Lacrimispora indolis DSM 755: one gene and its partner. The protein of the gene in region 1 interacts with the protein of each later gene in a pairwise test. Links are inferred from orthologs where the notes say so. Each region holds a gene or a part of one and is shown in the gene's direction. Other genes may lie near its edges.

Region 1 (7,898 bases):
GCAGGCTTTGTTATCATGATTGTAATATCTAAAATGGATTACCACTGGTACGCCAAGTTTGCCGTATTTGCTTACGTCCTATCATATGTTCTTATGATCACCGTATCCCTGGTGGGGCGTAAAGTAAATGGAAAGAGAAGGTGGCTGGGAGTGGGAAGTCTATCTTTCCAGCCTACAGAATTTGTAAAAATTGCACTAATTGTCATGCTGGCGGTTCTGATCGTTCAGATGGGAAGGAATATTAACTCAAGAAACGGCGTGATTCTGGTAATTGTGACGACTCTTCCGATTGCAGGGATCGTAGCGGCAAATAACTTAAGCTCCGGAATCATCATTGCCGGGATTGCTTTTGTCATGCTGTTTGTGTCCTGTAAAAAGAAATGGCCGTTTTTTGCCTGCGGTTTAGGGGGGGTAGGCTTACTGGCTTTTGCCGGGCCAATGGCCACTGTCCTGGAAAAGCTTAATATCCTTCATGACTACCAGCTGGGCCGTATCCTGGTATGGCTGGAACCGGAGGCTTATCCCTCCACAGGAGGCTATCAGGTGCTTCAGGGGCTTTATGCCATAGGTTCCGGCGGTCTGGTAGGCAGAGGCTTAGGAGAGAGCATACAGAAGATGGGGTTTGTGCCGGAGGCACAAAACGACATGATTTTTTCCATTATCTGTGAGGAGCTTGGTCTTTTCGGAGCTGTTTCCGTGATTCTGATATTCCTTTTTATGATTTACCGTTTCATGCTCATTGCGGATAATGCGCCGGATCTGTTCGGAGCTTTGCTGGTTGTAGGCGTCATGGGGCATATTGCCATACAGGTTATTTTGAATATTGCGGTTGTTACCAACACCATACCAAATACGGGCATCACCCTTCCCTTTATCAGCTATGGAGGTACTTCAGTCCTTTTTCTAATGATGGAAATGGGCATGGTTTTAAGCGTTTCCAACCAGATAAAGCTGGAAAAATAATAGGATGTGAAACCATTCTCTCACTCTTAACATAGGATAGTATATAAGAAGCCATGGGAGGTACCGGATTGTCAGTCATACAGGTCCAGGGGTTACGATCCTTAAAAGGTGAGATAAAAATTCAGGGTTCCAAAAATGCTGTTCTGCCCATGATGGCAGCAGCGGTTCTCCATAAAGGTACAACAGTGATTCATAATGTCCCCAGGATACAGGATGTGTTCTGTATGCTGGGGATACTTGAGCATATTGGCTGTATATGCGGCTTTGACGGCCATTCCTTGACAATTAATGCATCGACTCTGACACAGGCGGAAATACCGGAAGCGTATATAAAGAGCATGCGCTCCTCTATTATGCTGTCTGGTCCGCTCCTTGGAAGGACCGGGAATGCGGTCACCAGCTTTCCCGGAGGGTGTTCCATAGGGGAACGACCCATTGGCCTGCACTTGTCTGCCTTTCGGAAACTTGGGGCGGTCATTGAGGAAAAGGGTGATAAGCTTCTGGCGTCCGCGGATCGGCTGATGGGCGCCGATATTTATTTTCCCTTTCCAAGCGTGGGAGCTACGGAAAACGCCCTGATGGCTGCTGTATATGCCCAGGGGGTAACTGTCATCCATGGAGCTGCAAAGGAACCGGAGATCATTACTCTTTGTGAATTCTTAAACAATATGGGCGCCAAAATCCATGGGACCGGTACTTCCAGGCTGGCGGTCACGGGCGTAAAAGAGCTTTGTGATTCTGAATTTACTGTGGCAGGTGACAGGATTGTTGCAGGAACTTATTTAATGGCTGTTATGGCTGCTGAAGGAAATATTGTGCTCCAGGGAATCCAACCCGGGCATTTAACCTCTGTTCTTACTCTTACTGAAAAAATGGGTGCTGATATAAAACAGTATGAAAACCAGTTGGAGGTATCCATGAGAGGGCGTCCTGACTGCATAGATGTTATGACAGAACCTTATCCGGGATTTCCCACGGATCTTCAGTCGCAGTTAATGGCTGTCATGGCCTCATCAAAAGGCACCGGCAGGCTGAAAGAAACCATTTTTGAAGGACGTTTTGGGACAGCAAAGGAGTTGCAGAAGCTTGGGGCAGATATTATAATAGAAGGAAAAAGGGCTGTGGTGCGCGGGCTTTATCCTTTAAAGGGAAACCGGGTAACTGCCACAGATCTGCGGGGAGGCGCGGCCCTTGTGGTTGCAGGTCTTGCCTGTGAAGGCGTGACTGAGATCCATGAGTGCCACCATATTGAACGGGGATATGTAGACATCTGCAGCGACTTAAGCAGTCTTGGTGCAGCGATCAGAGGGATGGAATGAAAGATTTAAGAAAAAGCAGAAGAAGAATTAAATTTGGAATTGCAGCCGCCGTGATATTTCTGGGAACAGTCATTTTTTTGTCACTGCAGATCAGGGATATTACGGTGAGCGGCAATAAAAAGTACACATCGGAGCAGATTGTTGATTTTATATTTAAGGACGGCTGGGACCGGAATGCGGTTTTTTGTCTCTATAAGGATCGTTTTAGAAAGCATGAACAGATCCCTTTTGTGGAGGACTACAAAATCGTATTCCAAAGCCCGGTAAAGGTTGAAGTGATCGTCTATGAGAAGTCCGTGGTAGGTTATGTCTCCTATATGGGCAGCTATATGTATTTTGACAAGGATGGCATCGTTGTGGAAAGCTCCAGCGGAAAGCTTGACGGTATTCCGTGGGTTACGGGGCTGCAGTTCGGACATATCGCTCTGCACCAGCCCCTGCCGGTGGAAAAAGGGAAGATCTTCAGTGAGATCCTGAACCTGACCCAGCTTTTATCAACCAAGGAAATTCCGGTTGACCAGATCCGGTATGATTCCCGGGGAGATGCGACTCTTTTCATGGGAGATATTAAGGTTTTTCTTGGAAGCAATGACCAGATGAATGGAAAAATCTCCGAGTTAAAGAACCAGCTTCCTGTTTTGGGAGGATTATCAGGGACCCTTTATCTTGATACATATGATGAGGCGGATACTGTCACTTCTTACAGGTTTGTGAAGAATAAATGAATTTACATAATTTGCTTGGAATTTTGTTTAAAAAATGGTTGATATTTTCGTGAAAATCAAATATTATATTAATTAGGTTTATAGAGTAAGCTGTTTATGGTTAAAGGAGGATATAATCTTGTTAGAGATTAAGATAAATGAGGCGGATAATGCGGCAAGAATTCTGGTAATCGGAGTAGGCGGTGCAGGTAACAATGCGGTGAACCGCATGATCGATGAGAATATAGCTGGTGTTGAATTTCTTGGAATCAATACGGACAAGCAGGCTCTGCAGTTTTGCAAGGCTCCTACAGCCATGCAGATCGGAGAGAAACTGACAAAAGGTCTTGGTGCAGGCGCCAAGCCGGAGATCGGTGAAAAAGCGGCAGAGGAGAATGCGGACGATCTGGCCCAGGCCATGAAGGGTGCGGATATGGTATTCGTTACCTGCGGAATGGGCGGCGGTACTGGTACCGGAGCAGCTCCTGTTGTGGCCAAGATCGCAAAGGATATGGGAATTCTTACTGTGGGCGTTGTGACAAAACCTTTCCGTTTTGAAGCAAGGACCCGTATGAGCAATGCAAATAACGGTATTGAACGTTTAAAAGAGAGTGTAGATACATTAATCGTAATCCCTAATGACCGTCTTCTGGAAATCGTGGACAGGCGCACCACCATGCCGGATGCCTTAAAAAAAGCAGATGAAGTCCTTCAGCAGGCCGTACAGGGCATTACAGATTTAATCAATGTGCCGGGACTCATTAACCTGGACTTTGCAGATGTTCAGACAGTAATGACAGACAAGGGCATTGCCCATATCGGTATCGGCAGGGCAAAGGGTGATGAAAAGGCATTGGAAGCCGTAAAGCAGGCGGTATCCAGTCCGTTGCTTGAGACTACCATTGAGGGCGCTTCTCATGTCATCATTAACATTTCCGGTGATATCAGCCTGGTGGAAGCAAATGAGGCTGCCAGCTATGTCCAGGAGATGGCAGGAGATGAAGCAAACATTATTTTTGGAGCAATGTATGATGAGAATGCTCATGACGAAGCCAGCATTACCGTGATCGCAACCGGTCTGGACCTCCAGTCTGAGACTCCGGTGTCCAAGGTCATGACGAATTTTTCCAATCCTAACTATAAACAGCCAAAAGCAGCAGCTCAGAACCAGGCCGTGAATCAGGAGGCAGCCGCTACTGCAGCAACTCCCGGATATAACCAGAACTATAATCCTAACTACGGAAATGCCAATTATTCCAACCCGGCTTATAATAATCAGAATTATCCAAATAACAACAGCAACTATAATAACCAGAATTATGGAAACCAGAACTACGGAGCCGGAAACTATACTAAGCCCAATTATCAGGGACAGAATAATGCCCAGGGTACTCCTCCTCAGGGAGGCGGACAGCCCTATCGTCCAACCGTGAACAAGGAAGTTCAGATCAACATTCCGGATTTTTTAAGAAATAAAAGATAAAACTTATGAAGCTACATAATCAGGCAGGTTCCGATGAACCTGCCTGTTTTTGAAACACCCGAGGAAAGGAGTGGCAGAATGTCAGAGAAAGAACAGGATTGGGAGATTTCAGAGGATTATTATAACAGCAAGGAAAATGAAAAGAATCTGTCTTTGGAAGATTTTATCACGGAATCTGACAAGGAGACCGCTGGCTTTGAACCTTCCGGCCAAAACGATGAACTGTTAAAAAAGACAATTGGGGATGTCCATCAGGTGCTGGTCTTGGCTCAGGAAGGAAAGAGCATTCCGGAGATTGCTTCCATTACAGGCTTTCAAGAGAAATACGTTTATGATATACAGGTTTGTGCCCAGGGCTTCAGGGAGGATGACGAGATTGCAGTGGCTCATCTGGTGCTGGGTTAGAAGGAGGGATTAAGGATGATGAAAAAGATTTGTCCGGTTTGTGATCTTCCGGTAAACGAAATGAATTACTGTCCCCGGTGCAGGAGGATGGTCCGACGGCCCATTCTGTGGAAAACAGATTATTATTTAAATGAAAGACGACCCTCTTATGATGAAGAACGTAATATTCCCAAGACGGACAGGCAGGGAAACCAACAGAGAGGGAATGCTCAGGGGAATCAGCAAAAAGGGAATACCCAGAGTCCGGCCAGGCAGAAGAGTGTGCTTCAGAGACCGGTATCCCCCAGACCTCAGGAGACGAGAACGCCTGTCAGGCCTGCTGCCGGCCATAATCCTTCCAGACCTTCCCAGCCAGGGCAGGCAAAAAAGGGGAGGAAGCCTCTGGCGCCTCTGGCAGGGTTTCTTACCCTGATGGTTGTTTTAAATGCCGTTCCAAAGGTCATTGGAACCGTAGGCCAGTTGATGGAAGATAAAAGCAATTACAGCACTTATGAAACAGCGGTTCCCTACGATGATTCCGGTTTTACAGAGCTTGAAGAAGAGGAAGTAAAAGCTTCCGGAGAACCTTGTACCGGCTATATTCATTTTCCTGCTGACGGCAGGCAGATCGCGGCAGCCATGGGGCAGTTTTTTAAAGAGACAGACTATGGCTATCAGGTGGAAGATGGAGCGGTTTATTCTGACAATTATATTTTTGAAGAAGAAGACGGTCCTATATCCTATTATGAGACAGTAGAAAGCTTCTCTTTTGAGGATGAGGTGACCAGCCAGCTGGATCCAAGCGATGAAGAATACGTATTCCAGTATGTTGATATCAATTATGATACGGCTACAGGGGAGCTTCATGACTATATCTCTTCCTTAAAGGACAGGGAGGTTTCCCTTGTCTTTTTAGAGGAGTTTTTAAGGCTTACGGAAACAGGCGCCGGAATCCCCCAGGAAGAAAGCAGCATCCCGGCCATTATGGAACAGGCCAGGACAAAGGAATGGCAGGAAGATGGAATATACATTATGGAAGGGCTGTTTGATATCAACGCTTATCTTACCAATGATGGGATCAGGATCTACGTTTCTTACAGCAATCCTCAGGTGATGGAAAGCCAGGAAACGTAAACAGGATATATTGCGGAATTCAGTTTTTTGTGGTAAAGTGTTAAAAGATAAATGCAACATTTTGTGGGTATACCCTTACGCCCAATGAAGCGGGGTGCGCTGTGCCCAAAGTGCATGGCAGTAATAATGAGACCAAAGACAGGAGACAGACAGCATGAAAATTAAAGACATATTGAGCCAGGGGAAGCCTACCTTGTCCTTTGAAGTATTTCCTCCTAAAACCGAGGATAAATATGAATCAGTGGAACGGGCGGCGGCGGAGATCGCAAAGCTGAATCCGGCTTTCATGAGTGTCACATACGGGGCAGGCGGGGGAACCAGCCGGTATACCGTTGATATCGCTTCTGCCTTGCACCATGAGTACCATGTGACGGCTCTGGCTCATCTGACCTGTGTTTCTTCCACCAAGGATAAGGTGCACCAGGTCCTTGGTGAACTGAAAAAGGCCGGAATAGAAAATGTGCTGGCTCTCCGGGGAGATATGCCTGCTGATGCTCCTGTTAAGAGAGAATACAATTACGCCTCTGAGCTGATCAGGGAAATAAAAGAGGCAGGGGATTTTTGCATTGGCGCTGCCTGTTATCCGGAAGGCCATGTAGAATCCGCCAGCAAGACCATTGATATGGATTACTTAAAACAGAAGGTGGAAGCAGGATGTGATTTTGTTACCACCCAGATGTTTTTTGACAATAATATTTTATACAATTACCTGTACCGAATCCGGGAAAAGGGTGTTACCGTTCCGGTGGTTGCAGGGATCATGCCTGTGACCAATGTGAGGCAGATCATCCGAAGCTGCCAGCTGTCAGGAACCTATCTGCCTTCCCGTTTTAAGGCTATTGTAGACAGGTTCGGAGAGAATCCGGCAGCTATGAAACAGGCAGGAATCGCCTATGCCACAGAACAGATCATTGACCTTATCGCCAACGGAGTAAATGCCATTCACGTTTATTCCATGAATAAGCCGGATGTGGCGTTAAAAATCAAGGAGAACCTTTCTGAGATACTGTGATTCCTTTCAATCTGGGTCCGGCTCCTTTTAAAAGAGTCGGGCCCGTTTTAAAATGAAAAACGGAGGAATATCAATGGAAATCAGCCGAAAGGAGATCCGGCGGTATCTGGGATACGGGAAAAATGAAGGGGATGAAACCGTAAATGCTTTGATTGAAGAATGCGTCAGAGAGCTTACGGCAGCTGCATCCCCAAAAAGCATAAGCCGGGTATATCCCCTGGAACTGCTTGACCATGACACAATCGATTTCACCGTATTTAAGACCAGAAGCCGGAATTTAAGCAGGAACTTAGCCGATTGTGAACAGGTGATCTTATTTGCCGCCACTTTAGGCGCGGGGGTTGATGTGCTCCTGCATAAATATACAAAGCTGCAGATGAGCAAAGCTGTTATCATGCAGGCTGCTGCAGCTGCCATGATTGAGGAATATTGTGACGAAGAGAACCGGAAGCTGAAGCAGGAGTATGAGGACAGGAAGCTGTATTTAAGGCCCAGATTCAGCCCTGGCTACGGAGACTTTCCCTTAGAGTGCCAGAGGAATATTACTGCGGTTCTGGAAACACCTAAAAGGATCGGGATTATGCTTACGGACAGCCTTCTCATGACGCCTTCCAAGTCTGTCACTGCGGTCATGGGAGTTAGCGGGAAACCTTACCGCTGTGAGATAAAGGGATGCGAATCCTGTGTAAAGACGGACTGTGCATACCGGAGAAATGAATGATACAAATGCAGATGGAGGAACCTATGGCAGGAATTTTAGAAGAGATAAAGAAACGGATCGTATTTTTTGACGGCGGAACAGGAAGTCTTTTGCAGGCCAGCGGCTTAGAACCGGGAGAACTGCCGGAGACATGGAATGTAAAGCACCCGGATATTATTACAAAGCTTCATCGTGATTA
Region 2 (7,951 bases), 680 kb from region 1 along the record:
GAACTCATCGTAAACCGCATTCGGGCGGATATGGTGAAAAGGGGAGACATGATGTCTCTTGACGACGTCATGGACATCCTTGCCGTTGATATTATCGGCGCTGTGCCGGATGACGAGGACATCGTCATTTCCTCAAACCAGGGAGAACCTCTTGTTGGTATGGGAACCCCGGCTGGACAGGCTTATATGGATATCTGCAGGCGGATTACCGGGGAAAATATCCCCCTTCATAATCCGGCAGTGCGTGAAGGCCTGTTCTTTAAGCTCTCGCACCTCCTAAAAAGAGCATAGGAGGGTGTGGTATGAGCCTGCTTCCTGTATTCCGCAAGAAGAATTCAGGAGAAATTGCAAGAAATCGTCTGAAACTTTTGCTGGTTGCGGACAAGGCTGATTGTTCTCCTGAGATCATGCAGATGATAAAAGACGATATGGTCCGTGTTGTTTCAAGATACATGGATATAGATTCCGACAGAATAGAGATACAGATGAAAAAGCTGAAACAGCCGGATTGCGAACGCTTTACACCGGTGCTTTATGCAAACATCCCTATTCGCGATGTACCTGAAAAGGGGATATACTAATTATGTTTTCTGACTACAATTTTAAATACTATAATTACCGGTTAGTTTTGTACATGCTGTCGCTGTCCGTTATTGGAATTCTTGTGGTGGCCAGCGCCTCCAACCAGGATTCTGCTACAGTGACAAAACAGATTATCGGCGTGATGGTGGGATTTGCCCTTGCTATCGGGCTTTCCATCATAGACTATCATAAACTCATAAAGCTTTATGCTCTGGATTATGCAGTCTGCATCCTTTTGCTGGGTGCTGTTCTTGTTATGGGACATACGGCCGGAGGGGCTACCAGGTGGATCAACATTCCCGGTATCGGACGGATACAGCCGTCTGAGTTCGTAAAAATTGGATTAATCGTGTTCTTTTCCTGGTATTGGAGCAAATACCAGGAAAGGCTGAACACGCCGGTGATGATAGGCTTGGCCGCCTTGTTTGCGGCCATTCCCATCGGCCTTATTTTTGCGGAACCCAACTTATCCACCAGCCTTGTGGTGTCCATCATTATTCTGTGCATGGTATTTTCCGCAGGAATCAGCTACCGGTGGATCGGCGGCGTCCTTGCCGTAGCAATACCGGCAGGAGCGCTTTTCATATTTCTGCTGACTAAGGGTCTGATCCCTTTTATCCACGACTATCAGGCACGGCGTATCCTTGCATGGATTTATCCTCATGCAGAGCAGTATGCCGAAAATCTGTACCAGCAAAAAAATTCAATTATGGCAATCAGTTCCGGACAGCTTCAAGGGAAAGGACTTTTTAATACAACCATTGCATCGGTGAAAGATGGAAATTTCTTATCAGCCGGAGAAACCGACTTTATTTTTGCCATTATAGGCGAAGAGATGGGATTTCGAGGCAGCGTTATCGTCATTGTTCTTATTGGTTTGGTTGTATTTGAATGTCTTTATTTGGCATCCAAATCCAAGGATATGTCAGGAAAACTGATTTGTACCGGCATGGCAGCCTTAATCGGCTTTCAGGCCTTTGCCAATATCGCCGTGGCAACACAAATATTTCCCAATACAGGCCTTCCGCTCCCCTTTATCAGCTCGGGAGTCAGTTCGCTCATCAGCATTTTTATGGGTATGGGATTGGTACTGAATGTTGGGCTTCAACGCAAAATCGGTAATTAATAAGGAGGTATATCGTCATGAATATAGGACTAGTTGCACATGATTCAAAGAAAAAACTTATGCAGAATTTCTGCATTGCCTACAGGGGAATTTTAAGTAAACACATGTTATATGCTACAGGAACTACCGGACGTCTGATTGAAGAGGTAACAAACTTAAATGTTCACAAGTATCTGGCAGGACATCTGGGCGGTGAGCAGCAGTTAGGGTCCCAGATTGAACACAATGAGATCGATCTGGTCATCTTTTTAAGAGATCCCCTCACACCAAAGTCTCATGAACCGGATATCGTAAACATTATGAGTACCTGTGATATGCACAACATTCCTCTTGCAACCAATCTGGCCACCGCAGAGCTTTTGATCAAGTCTCTGGATCGCGGTGACTTGGAATGGCGTGAGATGTATAAATAACAGAGGTAGATTCCGTGAAGAAAAGAGTTTTTGTAAAATCAGGCTGCATTGCCTTATGTAGTGTATTTCTCACAGGCTGCGCCGGTTTAAAGAGCCTTGAAAATCCTTATGTGTTTTCAGAAAGGACCGCTCTTTATCAGTCCAGTGCAGTGTCAGGCAAATCGGAGCCCTTTGCCCATGATCTCTGCATCGTGGCAGAGGATACTTCCGGCCAGGATAATGCGGTCACTGCCGAAGCTGCCGCTGTCTTTGATCTGACAGATAAAAAGGTCCTGTTTGCAAAGAATCCTTTTGAGCGGCTGTATCCTGCAAGCATCACAAAGACCATGACAGCTCTTATTGCTTTGAAGTACGGAAACTTAACCGATGAGGTCACGGTAACCGGAGATGCCGTCATTACGGAAGCCGGTGCCAGCTTATGCGGAATAAGGCCGGGGGATAAGCTCACCATGGAACAGCTATTATATGGTCTCATGCTTCCTTCAGGAAATGATGCAGGAGCTGCCATTGCAACCCATATGGCCGGTGGAATTGATCAGTTTTCTCAAATGATGAATGATGAAGCGAAGAGGATCGGGGCCACTGGCACTCATTTCCTCAACCCTCACGGGCTGAACGATGAAAATCACTATACTACGGCTTATGACCTGTACTTAATCTTCAACGAAGCTTTAAAGTATCCCGAATTTCGCAAGATCATCGATACAACAGAATATGCTGCCACCTATCAGGATGGAGCAGGAAACCCGGTAAATGCCACCTGGAAAGGTACCAACTGGTATATGACAGGAGAGCGGAAGATGCCGGAGGGCCTTACCGTCCTGGGAGGAAAAACAGGTACAACAAAAGCGGCCGGAAGCTGTCTGATCATGGGAAGCTCGGATTCCGCTGATCGGGAATATGTTACCGTAGTTTTAAAAGCGCCCAACCATGCAGGCCTCTACGATAATATGACAAATATATTGAATAAAATTGTAGAATAGTCATTGCCTTTCTTATTGATTTGTACTATAATTATATTAATCCGAATAGACTTTTTATACAAATTATATAACGCAAGGAGGAGATTGCTATGGTGCAGATAATAGCAGGAAAAAAGGGTAAGGGGAAGACAAAACATCTGTTAGACAGAGCTAATTCCATTGTAAAAGAATCAAAGGGTTCTATTGCGTACCTGGACAAAAGTTCCAAGCATATGTACGAATTAAGCAACAAGATCCGTCTCATTAATGTCAATGAGTATCCGATTACATCCAGCGAAGGATTTATAGGTTTTATCTGTGGTATCATATCCCAGGATCATGATTTGGAAATGATGTTTTTTGACAGCTTTTTAAAGCTGGCCTGCTTAGAAGGGGAAGACATTTCTGAGACCATTGCAACTTTGGAAAAAATCGGTGAAAAGTATCACGTAACCTTTGTTCTCAGCGTTTCCATGGATGCAGAGAATATGCCTGAGAATGCCAAGGCCAATGTGGTTGTTTCATTATAATCATACATGAAAGAAAAGGGGGCTGCACGGCAGTCTCCTTTGTTTTGCTTGAATTTTTTGGGTTTTCCTTTTATAATACTAGAAAGGAATGCCCTGGGTATACCTTTATGCCCAAAGAGCATGGGCAGAAATAGGGAAACACCCTACGGGTATACCTTTATGCCCAGAGAGCATGGGCAGGAATAGGGAAAGGAGGCGCCAGGTTGGTAAAACAGAAGGTACTGCAGCCATTAAAACGGGCTGCCCACCCAAAGAAGAATAAAAAGATCATCCGGTACCGGCGGCCTCTGAATATTAATGTTGGCATGATCATCTTTGCGTTGATCTTTGTTTATATGGTATTCAGTGTTACTGCCTATATCCGAAGAGATAAAGTACAGTTTTATGAAGTACAGGAAGGCAGTATCGTTAATAACAAGAACTACACGGGAATCATCCTCCGGCAGGAAGAAGTGAAGAATGCAGACCGTTCCGGCTATGTGAATTACTATGTAAGGGAAGGAAAACGGGCTTCCAACGGCACCCGGGTTTATTCCATTGACGAGACAGGAAATCTCACCTCTTTTCTTGCAGAAAATTCAGAGGAAAAGGTTACACTGACTCCGGAGAATCTTTCTGAACTGAAAAAGCAGCTGACCGCATTCAGCCTTACTTATGATAATAACCAGTTCCATTCCGTCTATGATACGAAATACGCCCTGGAAGCCGAAGTCATGGAATACATGAATTTTAATGCTCTGGATAACCTTGGAGACCGGATGGATCAGGCGGGCATTAATTTTGAACAGGTAAAAGCGGACAAGGCGGGCATTGTCTCCTATGGAGTGGATTCCTATGAAGGACTTCAGCCAAATGCGATCTCAGAGACTGCATTTGACCGCAGCACCTATACAAAGACCATTACAAAATCCGGAAAACTGATAGAAAAGGGCGCTCCTGTCTATAAAATCATCTCTTCCGATTTGTGGTCCATTGTGTTTCCAATGACAGAAGAAGACGCCAAATCCTACGGAGACAAAACAAGTCTTACCATAGAATTTTCCGGGCGGGGGTTAAGGGCATCCGGAAGCTTTTCCGTGTTGACCGGAACCGATGGAAAAACCTTTGGAAAACTGGATTTTGATAAGTACATGGTTCAATTTGCATCTGACCGGTATGTTGACTTTGAAATAGTTTCCGACCGGGTGGATGGATTAAAGATTCCTGTTACGGCCGTTACGAAAAAAGATTTTTATCTGGTCCCCATGGAATATGTTACCCAGGGCGGCGACAGCCAGTCCACCGGTTTTAACAAGGAGATCTATTCCCAATCAGGGACTTCTGTTGTCTTTGTCCCTACGGAGATTTATTATTCCGAAGGAAACAATTATTATATTGAAATGGGAGCAGAAGATGGCTTTAAGTCTGGAGATTATATTGTAAAGCCTAATTCCACGGAACGGTATCAGATCGGGACAAGCGCTTCCCTTCAGGGAGTATATAACATAAACAAAGGGTATGCTGTCTTTAAGCAGATTGATGTACTGGCTTCCAATGATGAATACTACACAGTGAAAAAGAACATGACCTATGGGCTGGCAGTATACGATCACATCGTCTTGAATGCAGAGTCTGTCAGTGAAGGGGAACTAATTTATAAATAAATAAGAGGTGATTGGTTTGGTAAAGGAAAATCTGGAAGAAGTGAACAGCCGGATTTTGGCTGCCTGTAAGAGAGCTGGAAGAAATCCGGAAGAAGTAACCTTAATAGCGGTAAGCAAGACAAAGCCGGCTTCCATGGTATCAGAGGCTTACTCTGCCGGATGCCGGGATTTTGGAGAAAATAAAGTGCAGGAGCTGTGTGAAAAACACCTTGCCCTTCCGGAGGATATCCGGTGGCACATGATCGGTCATTTGCAGCGGAATAAAGTGAAACAAGTCATTGATAAAGCCGTGCTGATCCACAGCGTGGATTCCATCCGCCTGGCAGAGCAGATTGAAGAGGATGCGGCCAGAAAGGATTTGGTTGCGGATATTCTTCTGGAAGTGAATGTGGCAGAAGAGGAAAGCAAATTTGGATTTAAACTGGAGGAGACGGAAAGCGCCATTCGCCAAATCGCCAGGCTTCCCCATGTAAGGATAAAAGGTCTTATGACTATTGCACCTTTTGTAGAAAATTCTGAAGAAAATCGCCCAGTTTTTAAAAAATTAAGACAATTTTATGTTGACATGCAAAGCAAAAACATTGATAATGTTAATATGAATACGCTCTCAATGGGTATGACCGGAGACTATGAAGTCGCCATAGAAGAAGGTGCTACTCTGGTAAGAGTCGGTACCGGAATTTTCGGTACAAGATATTATGGGAAGTAAAAAGCACTTCCCATAATCGGATGGACGGGGCAAAGAACGCCTCTTTTATCCTTACTTGCTTTGCAAGTTCGGATAAGCTGTATTATATGAACACTTAATGAGTGGGAGAGAAGCGGAGCAGATTCTGCTGTGCAGATCAGACATGAATTTAGTGAGATTATATGTCTGGGCACTGGAAAGTTATTTTCCGGCTTAGGGCCATGGCATAAGATTGGAGAGAATGAAGTATGAGCATTTTAGGCAAACTGATGGATAGCATGCGCTTAAATGATACAGAAGATGACGATTACTATTTAGATGATGATTACGAAGATGAAAACGATAAACCTGCGAAAAGGACCCTTTTTTCAAAAAAGAGTGAAGAGGATTACTACGAGGATGAAGAAGAGTATGAGCAAAAGCCTCGTTTTCTGTCCCGTTCTCCAAAGGTAGTGCCTATGAAGCAGAGCCGTACGATGGAAGTATCCATGGTAAAACCGACCTCCATTGAAGATGCAAAGGAAATTTGCGATTATATGCTGGCCGGAAAGGCTGTTGTCCTAAATATGGAGGGCATTCATACGGAAGTCGCCCAGAGAATCATCGACTTTACCTCAGGCGCCACTTACTCCATGAATGGTAATTTGCAGAAGATATCAAATTACATATTCATAGCAACGCCGGAATCCGTTGAGCTCTCCGGTGATTTTCAGGACCTGTTAAATAATGGAAGCCTGGACATGGGCGGGATGAATTTACGCCTTTAACAGATTTCTGTAAAAAAGACATCATACATTTCTTTGAATGGTACAAGCAGACGATTTTCCACATTACCCCCTTCCTCAAATCGTTGCAGCATTGCAATGGAGGGAGCGGGACGGAAGATTGTTTGCTTTCTTCCATGATATAGGGATATAAAATAATACAGCGGATGAACGCCCTTGGGACATGCTTATAAGTTAAATAAAACATGGACAAAAAAGAGGAACGTCCTGCGGGCATGCCTGGCTGTCCAAAAACATGGACAAGAAAGAGGAGAATATCATGGGATATAGAATTCCGGTACACATGAACGGTACCTTAATTTATGAGATTGTCATGGAAACTGGGTTTAACGGGTTGAAGGAAGAACTGAAAAAGTTAAACTTGGAAGACCGCAAGGTCTGTATTGTCACGGATTCCAATGTTGCCCCTCTCTACCTTGAGGAGGTAGAAACCATTGTTTCTGACTGCTGTAAAAAAACAGAACACTTTATTTTCCCTGCCGGAGAAGAGAACAAAAATCTGGATACAGTCAGGAACTTATATGAAACCCTTATTTTAAAGCAGTTTGACCGCCATGATTATCTGCTGGCCTTAGGCGGGGGCGTTGTAGGGGATTTATGCGGTTATGGAGCAGCCACCTATCTGCGGGGAATATCCTTCATCCAGGTGCCTACCACCCTGCTGTCCCAGGTGGATTCCAGCATCGGCGGGAAAACCGGCGTTGATTTTGACTCCTACAAAAATATGGTAGGAGCCTTTCACATGCCAAAGCTGGTTTATTCCAATATTGCATCCTTAAAAACTCTTTCAGAAGAACAGTTTTCTTCAGGAATGGGAGAGGTCGTCAAGCATGGGTTGATTAAAGACGCATTATATTACGAATGGCTTATGGAACACGCCCTTAAGATCCGGAACAGGGATTTAACTGTATTAAGTGAAATGGTGCTTGCAAGCAACCGGATCAAGCGTGATGTGGTAGAAAAAGACCCCACCGAACAGGGAGAACGGGCTCTTTTAAATCTGGGACATACCCTTGGCCATGCCATAGAAAAGCTTTCTGACTTCCGGCTGCTGCATGGCCATTGCGTAGGCCTTGGCTGCATCGCTGCCATGGCAATTTCCATAAAAAGAGGAATGATCCGGGAAGAAGAGCTTCCAAGACTGTTAACAGTAATGGAGGAATTTGGCATGCCTGTTACAGTGGGCGGACTTTCCCCGGAAAATATTGTTCTCACTACAAGA

The links.
Region 2: the proteins of ftsZ (region 1) and K401_RS0124465 interact in binary tests that used the Bacillus subtilis proteins (3 or more experiments, as listed by UniProt). The link is inferred for Lacrimispora indolis DSM 755 from one-to-one orthologs.

What each region holds. Positions count from the first base shown.
Region 1 is NZ_AZUI01000001.1:4,340,693-4,348,590, forward strand. What follows is about bases 2,422-5,297. They hold ftsZ (cell division protein FtsZ), read left to right. Parts: upstream 2,422-3,125; coding sequence 3,126-4,469; downstream 4,470-5,297. Other genes in these bases: K401_RS0120885 (cell division protein FtsQ/DivIB), read left to right, coding at 2,422-3,007; K401_RS0120895 (helix-turn-helix domain-containing protein), read left to right, coding at 4,548-4,874; K401_RS0120900 (hypothetical protein), read left to right, coding at 4,890-5,297. In the rest of the region: K401_RS0120875 (FtsW/RodA/SpoVE family cell cycle protein), read left to right, coding at 1-963; murA (UDP-N-acetylglucosamine 1-carboxyvinyltransferase), read left to right, coding at 1,032-2,282; more of K401_RS0120885, read left to right, coding at 2,279-2,421; more of K401_RS0120900, read left to right, coding at 5,298-5,987; metF (methylenetetrahydrofolate reductase [NAD(P)H]), read left to right, coding at 6,142-6,999; K401_RS0120910 (vitamin B12 dependent-methionine synthase activation domain-containing protein), read left to right, coding at 7,073-7,720; K401_RS0120915 (homocysteine S-methyltransferase family protein), read left to right, coding at 7,744-7,898. UniProt on the Bacillus subtilis protein: Essential cell division protein that forms a contractile ring structure (Z ring) at the future cell division site. The regulation of the ring assembly controls the timing and the location of cell division.
Region 2 is NZ_AZUI01000001.1:5,020,607-5,028,557, forward strand. The notes cover bases 5,023-7,951. They hold K401_RS0124465 (cell division protein SepF), read left to right. Parts: upstream 5,023-6,192; coding sequence 6,193-6,711; downstream 6,712-7,951. Other genes in these bases: K401_RS0124455 (biotin/lipoyl attachment domain-containing protein), read left to right, coding at 5,023-5,256; K401_RS0124460 (YggS family pyridoxal phosphate-dependent enzyme), read left to right, coding at 5,273-5,965; aroB (3-dehydroquinate synthase), read left to right, coding at 6,989-7,951. Also shown: septum site-determining protein MinD, read left to right, coding at 1-291; cell division topological specificity factor MinE, read left to right, coding at 303-581; K401_RS0124435 (FtsW/RodA/SpoVE family cell cycle protein), read left to right, coding at 584-1,708; mgsA (methylglyoxal synthase), read left to right, coding at 1,726-2,121; K401_RS0124445 (D-alanyl-D-alanine carboxypeptidase family protein), read left to right, coding at 2,136-3,104; K401_RS0124450 (hypothetical protein), read left to right, coding at 3,194-3,613; more of K401_RS0124455, read left to right, coding at 3,817-5,022. UniProt on the Bacillus subtilis protein: Cell division protein that is part of the divisome complex and is recruited early to the Z-ring. Probably stimulates Z-ring formation, perhaps through the cross-linking of FtsZ protofilaments. Its function overlaps with FtsA.